Regions from separate parts of the Phosphitispora fastidiosa genome, predicted to be linked through region 2. Evidence: riboswitches for the same ligand, from Rfam matches in the RefSeq annotation. Region 2 holds a riboswitch; each other region holds the start of a gene.

The links. Region 2 has a riboswitch for cyclic di-GMP ahead of flgB (flagellar basal body rod protein FlgB). Riboswitches for the same ligand answer to the same signal wherever they lie in the genome.
Region 1: linked by a shared signal. The riboswitch ahead of Ga0451573_RS16295 (hypothetical protein) and the one ahead of flgB (flagellar basal body rod protein FlgB) in region 2 are both predicted to bind cyclic di-GMP.
Region 3: linked by a shared signal. The riboswitch ahead of Ga0451573_RS17980 (sigma-70 family RNA polymerase sigma factor) and the one ahead of flgB (flagellar basal body rod protein FlgB) in region 2 are both predicted to bind cyclic di-GMP.

Annotation. Positions count from the first base shown of each region.
Region 1 is NZ_JAHHUL010000021.1:52,617-54,879, reverse strand. Features, by position in the region: gene Ga0451573_RS16305 (DUF2726 domain-containing protein) at 1-166, shown strand, start outside; gene Ga0451573_RS16300 (hypothetical protein) at 179-394, opposite strand; cyclic di-GMP riboswitch class I at 578-664, shown strand; gene Ga0451573_RS16295 (hypothetical protein) at 811-1,224, shown strand; gene Ga0451573_RS16290 (hypothetical protein) at 1,197-1,514, opposite strand; gene Ga0451573_RS16285 (hypothetical protein) at 1,668-1,883, opposite strand; gene Ga0451573_RS16280 (stalk domain-containing protein) at 2,156-2,263, shown strand, end outside.
Region 2 is NZ_JAHHUL010000020.1:20,689-22,951, reverse strand. Features, by position in the region: gene flgC (flagellar basal body rod protein FlgC) at 1-359, opposite strand, end outside; gene flgB (flagellar basal body rod protein FlgB) at 384-797, opposite strand; cyclic di-GMP riboswitch class I at 870-1,055, opposite strand; gene codY (GTP-sensing pleiotropic transcriptional regulator CodY) at 1,807-2,263, opposite strand, start outside.
Region 3 is NZ_JAHHUL010000028.1:523-2,785, forward strand. Features, by position in the region: gene Ga0451573_RS17970 (accessory gene regulator ArgB-like protein) at 1-315, shown strand, start outside; gene Ga0451573_RS17975 (cyclic lactone autoinducer peptide) at 296-424, shown strand; cyclic di-GMP riboswitch class I at 540-628, shown strand; gene Ga0451573_RS17980 (sigma-70 family RNA polymerase sigma factor) at 1,036-1,452, shown strand; gene Ga0451573_RS17985 (recombinase family protein) at 2,017-2,263, shown strand, end outside.

The DNA of each region.
Region 1 (2,263 bases), on a different contig from region 2:
TTCCGCTCAAAAGGATGCCAAAATTGAAAAAGATGATTTTGTTGAAAAGGTGCTGAAGCAGGTCGGACTGATCGTCCTCAGTATTGACGTTTCCGGATTAGGGGAAGACGAATTAGCTGCTAAATTAGAACCGCTGCTAAATTCTAAGGGAAAAGAGGGGGGTTGAACCCCCTCTTCTTTATTTTCCTGTAAGCATATGAATCTTTGATTTCTCCTTAAATATGTCATGAACTGCCTGGGCGATCATATACCCTACACTTACTGCGCCAATTATTGCATCAGCTGCTGCATTTACGTCCAGATTAAGGTTTTTACCGAAGAATGTATGCAATGTTAGTACTATCAAGGTAAGCAGGGCAACAATGAATTTCTTATAGCCATCGATTTTATTCATATTATTAGCCCCCTTTCAGCCCTTCACTCAACACATTATATTCGCGGCAGTATTCACTTGTTACTTGCTGCATTTTAACCCCTAAAAACCGCATTTTAACCCCTGAAAACCGTATTTTGAGCCGTTTGGCAGGAAAATGAGAATTAATGTTGAAATGAGAATTAAGGAGAAATAAGAAACAAGTTAATATTTTGGCAAACCCAGCGAAAGCCGGGGACGCAAAGCCATGGGTCTAAGGTGATTTTTCACTAGGACTGCCAGGTTGCCGCTCAAGCGAATTACCCCTTTATTCATGGCGAAAAAAGGGGTTGTTATTTTCTTATAGCGGCTCACCGACTTAAAATAGTACGCATTAGCGTAATAAAGATATGGTGAAGTGCTATGCTGACTTAAAGTTAACATAGGGAGGGATATGTATGCATTTTTCGGTAGGAATCTGGGATACCCTGTTTGGGGAAAGGATTCAGCTTGAGATTCCCGACAGTTGTGGGAATACGGTAAGGCGGTCGGTGACAAAAAAGTGGTTTGAGTTGATGAAAAACCAGGAAAGTATACTCAGTCTCTATAAACAGGTCCTCCGTGTTCATATGCTTGATGTTGTTAAGGGATACCGGGTCCTGTACTGGGTTGTCGGTGAAAACATTGATGAAGCAACAGCCAGGATGTTTATGAATCAGGATACGGGGGATATTTATGCAATATATTATTATGAACAGGATGAACCCAAAACTGAAGTGCTAACCAGAAAACGCTGGGATATAGCATACAATAAGATCTATGGGGAATCAGCCGAGGTAGAAAATCAGGTTATCTCGCCTTCCACCTCATAATTAATATAATGGCTCACCGTAAACCTGTTTGCCAGGATATAACTCCTGTTGATCAGAGGTACTTCCCCCACAACCCGGCCATCTTCAGCAAGCACCGGGTATATTGAGAGTTCAATGGGCTTTTTAACTGGTCTGGGGGGCCGGCCTGTTGACATCAGGTGATTGAATAGCCTGATATAACGGTCATCAACAAGGCGGCCGTGACCAAGAAGTTCTCCTTCAGGTGAAATAACCGGATACAATTTTGAGTTCTCCCATTTCAAACAGTTTTTTTTCTGAACAGATGACATGTGATAGCCCCCCAAGGTTTCTATAATCTATCTGTTCGTCAGGCTGGCAATATTTCCTTTACATTGACTGAAAAACAAGAAAACTGACTCCGAAAAAGTTATCTTCGGTGTCAATTTTCTTGTTCAAAGGGGGCACACCCCCGATAACCCGGATTACGGGCTTATTTTTATTGTTTTTCCCTGCCTTCCCTCCAGTTCCCGAGCCTTTTCAGCCGCTTCCATAGGAAGTTTTCCCATTACCACGTGTTCTGCCGCATTATCGAATCTCATCACAATCTTGTCCCCTGGTTCCAGGGCGAGCCTGTCCCTTACTGCCGGCGGAATGTCAATACTGTTATCCTGGTTCACTTGCACAATGTATTCTGGCATCTTCAATCCTCCTCTAAGTTTTCTTTAGAAATATAACCTTAAACATATAATGTAAAATGTGGGCGGTAAATATGCATTCCTGTCAGCATACGCGCCTGGCGGGGAGAACACAGTAATTATTACAAAAACAATACCCAATATTCATAAAAACACAGCAATATCCACAAAAACAATCGCAATATCTTGATAGCATTTATACTTATCAAAATAGTACAATGACTTTAAGTGCAGATTTGTTTTTTCTGTAGAAAACTGTTCGGAAAGGGGGTGTGATGATGAAACAGAGACAGATGTCTCTTTGTACATTACTGGTTTCAGGCATAATGTTATGTAATATGTTCTTTTTCACACCTGTATCAGCGGCTCTTACCTTTCCTATA
Region 2 (2,263 bases):
GAAATCATATTTACCATTTCAGTCACAATGTTGACATTGGGCATGCTCACATATCCCTCATCATTGGCATCAGGGTGATTGGGGTCATAAACCATTTTAAAAGGGCTCTTGTCTTCATTTATCCCTAAAACCCTTACCCCGGCACCTGTCTTTTGCTGTTCTAGAGTTCTGCCCAGGATCCCCGCAAAACTGCTTTCCGGTCCCCTGGCCTCGAAAATAGCCATCTTCCGGCGGTAAGGTCCTCCCGCCTCGGTTCTGGTAGTATTAATATTAGCTATATTTTCAGAAATGAGGTCCATCCTCAGCCTCTGTGCCGTCATTCCGGATGCGCTGATATCTAATGCCTTAAAAAGATTCATGGTAACCCTCCTCAGTCCCGAACATTATCTTCCATTAATAGCCATCTTAATTTTCTGGAATTCACCGTTTAATTCCTGGGCCAATACGCTGTATATAATTGTATTTTTTGCCAATGCCGCCATTTCCCTGTCAATATCCACATTATTACCGTCATTTCTCATAGACGCATCTTCACTTCTGACAACCTCCGGCGTTACATTAAATTCTGATTTTCTGCCAATCGGAATGTGCCTGTCATGGGTGAGCTTCCCGGCCAGTCCAGTCTCCCGTCCTATAGCCTTCCGCAGCTCTTCCTCAAATAGCACATCTGACCTTTTATATCCCGGGGTATCCACATTGGCAAGGTTGTCCGCGATCACCCTGTTCCTCAGGGCAGATGCGTCAAGACCCTTTTCAAGCATTTTCATCGTCTTGGTAATTAACAGATTTTCGATCAAATCTAATCACTCCCATAACGTAAAAATCCAAACCACAGCTACCGCAGTTTGGCATAATAATGCTAACCTCCCTTCGGCAGCCCGCAACCATAGCTCTGAATAAATAGCCCATTTAATACAATATAATGGAAGTTACCAGCATCATAATATTCAATGACCGTTTTTACGATAACTGCATAATTGTAATGGTATCATAACCAAGCCTCTAGGTCCGCAGCTTTGCGCCTTTACCTTTCAGTAAATTTGCCTTTAACAAAGTTTGGATGTATTGTGAACTCACATTCAGGAATAAAATGTAACCCTGGATAAAATATGTAAACCCTTGGGGGTGTATTCGTCATTCGTTCCCAAAATTCCTACCTTTTCTTACATTTTTTTATATTTTTTTATAATTTTTTACCATTTGGCAACCTACAATTTTAACCTGTATTGTGTAACGATTTCCAATGTAACAATATTTCGCCATTGTTACCCAAAATCCTTTTTTTACTATCTAATTTTCTTTGAAATTACTTGGTTTATCGACAAATCTCGCACCCTCTCCCAGAAGGCCGTTTTCACCTGCAATTACACTGCAATTACTTCTTCTGCTATTCATCCGACCCGCGGGTGGGAAAATGGCTCCTTCGGAGACCGCCGTCCCGACAAAACGGGGGGACCCCCCATGCCCCCATTTTGTTACCGGAACCCCGGCTCCTTCGGAGACCGCCGTCCCGACAAAACGGGGGGACCCCCGGCATCAAGATTGCGATTAGTTGTACAACGCATTGATTAAAGATTCACCATAGTATGTTAAACTGCCGCATTTTTTTCATTTCAGCTTTTGCTATTCATCCGACCCGGAGGTGGGAAAATGGCTCCTGACAAGGCGTACGGCTGACCGTAACCGCAGGCGTACTGGACGTACGTCGAGGATTACGGTCAGCCGCACAACGCAGTCAGGAGCCATTTTCACCAACATGCACAATTAAAAAAGAACCTACAGTGTTATAACACTGTAGGTTCTTTTTTAATGTTTCAGCTTATGCAGCTCATCCAACAGCCGCTCATTCAATATCCTAATATAAGTCCCTTTCATGCCCAGCGATTTGGACTCAATAACCCCGGCACTTTCAAACTTTCTTAGGGCATTGACGATAACAGAGCGGGTAATTCCTACCCTGTCAGCAATCTTGCTGGCTACCAACAGGCCTTCATCACCTTCAAGCTCTTCGAAAATATGTTCAATTGCTTCCAGTTCAGAATAAGAAAGGGTTCCCAGGGCAATCTGCACAGCAGCCTTTTTACGGGCTTCTTCTTCAACACGTTCTGCTTTTATTCGAAGAACCTCCATGCCGACCACTGTTGCGCCATATTCGGCCAAAACCAGGTCCTCATTGGTAAACTGCTCGTTAAATTTCGCCAGCACCAGCGTACCCAGCCTTTCCCCTCCACCTGCTATAGGTACTACTGTCATTACCTTATCC
Region 3 (2,263 bases), on a different contig from region 2:
GTTTTGGTTGCTATATCGGTACTATCCATTTTTTTATATTGGTATTATTCACCCCAGGCTCCCCTTAATAAGCCTTTTAGCAGCAGAGCTAAAGAAGTAGCCTTTCGTTGGTATACGCTAATTGCAGTAGTGATGATATCTATTATCTTAACTATTCTGGGAACTGACAGTTTGATTGGCTGGACAATGGCGTTTGCACTATTGTGGCAGGCATTTACTCTAACACCGTTGGGACATAGGTTTATAGGATTATGGGACATTTTACTTACATTTAAAGTGAAAGGGGGGAGACAGAATGTGGAAGATTATGACTAAAATAATGTTCCAAGGATTGGCAGCAGTATTGACTGTGGTCGCTATGACGAATATTGGGACAAACAGCATGTTTATGTTTTATCAACCGGAACCTCCTAAAAAGTATTAAAGTAAAAATTTTCTCTTATGGTAAATATTTTGGCCAGTAAATGCAAGAGATTTAATCGAATTCAATCGATAATGAAGTTTAGAAAAAACTTACTTGATGATAAAAATAGAATAATCAGCGAAAAGGGCAAACCTGCCTAAAGGCAGGGACGCAAAGCCATAGGGTCTAAAGTGCTTGCTGCACTATGATAGCCTAGCTGCCGCAGAGACTAGTATTAAACCTGCCCTTTATAGCGGCGGGTTTTTTTGTTTGCCATGGTTGAGAATTTCGGTAATACAACACTCATGCGCAACCTGAGACTGTTTACAAGCATCGGGAGGATTGGCACATGAAAAAAATTACGCAAGCATTATCTCTCTCGGTACGAATATGCACTCTCCGGCCTTATGGCTTTATGCGCATCCATAAGATTTTTCATATTGCAGCACACACATATTGACTGGAAAACCGCAGTTTGCAATACGCAGATTGCGGTTTTCTTTTTGACAAAAATCACATTTATTCGAGAAAAAACGACAAATAGGTACATTGTTACATTCGAAAGGTGCCGCTCTCCTCCGCTTGTTCTTCATTTTTCAGATTTAAAAGATCTCGAAATGGAGGACAAGTCGATGGAAAACTATGGCAAAAAATATACTCTGCTGGTTAGAGGCAAGCGCGTTTCTGTGACAAAGGAGGTCTATAAAGCATATTACAAGTGCCGGGACAGGGAAAAATACCTGGACGAGCTATCAGAAGAAAACAACATCTCGCTCGAAGGCTGTATCGAGAACGGCGTTTCCGTGGAATACATAATATCCACTATGATGGAGTCCCTGGAGGACGCGATCATAAAAAGGATGATGATCGCTAAGCTGTACCGATGCCTCGAAATGCTCGACAAGTCGGAAAGAACGCTCATCGAGGAGTTGTATCTTAGGGGCAAAAGCGAGCGTCAGTTTTCGGCGGAAACAGGGAGTCCCTATATGACCATCCATGACAGAAAGATAAAAATCCTTGGCAAAATAAAAAAACTTATGGAAAAATAAGAATTTTTCCGTGCAACCCCCTCATTTTTTCCCTATAGAAGTGAGGGGGTTTTTATGTTCTCTCTCTTGCTCTTTGAAAATTACATATCCGGCAGCATAAATACATGAGCTGTCCAGCCGTGTGAAAAGCGGCAGCGACGTTGACGGGCGCGCCAAGACTGCCTGCGGATGAATTTCATCCGTCGAACCGATGGCATCGAAGGTGACGAGCGGGAACGCCTGGTCATAAAACAGTCTGTGGTGGACTGTTTCGCAATGAAATGGACAGTGACAATGCTACTTCCGTCCAGCCACAGACCTCAAGCAATGGGGGCGGCTCGCAGAGATCCTGGGAGAGGTGAAATTCCTATGGCGTTTGCTCAACCGGCAAACCGTTTATGCTGCCGCACTGAGAGCCGTAAGGCTTTTTTCGCTTCGGGAAGTAGTGTCGAATAGAAGCGTTAATATGTAATGAAGAACAAGCAGATCATTTTTTTGATCTTGGAAACTATGCGGCAGGGCGGTCTTTTCCGTCCTGCCGCATCCTTCTGGGATTAAATTCAAAATATCAGGGAGGAACACGAAATGGAAAAGGAAGCATTGACTGAATTGCTAAAGAAGGAGCTAATCATCGGATATATGTACGGTCTTGACGGAAAGCGCCAGGAATACTACTTTGAGAAGTCTCCGTCCAGCATTGCGAGCTTTATCATGCTGAAAAAGGAGCAAGCGGACAAAATCGTTCTGACAGATACACTGGACAGGCTGGTGTTGGACACCTTTGGCGAATTTATAAACCGCTACCCGGATCGGAAGCTTCTGCAGGAAATCA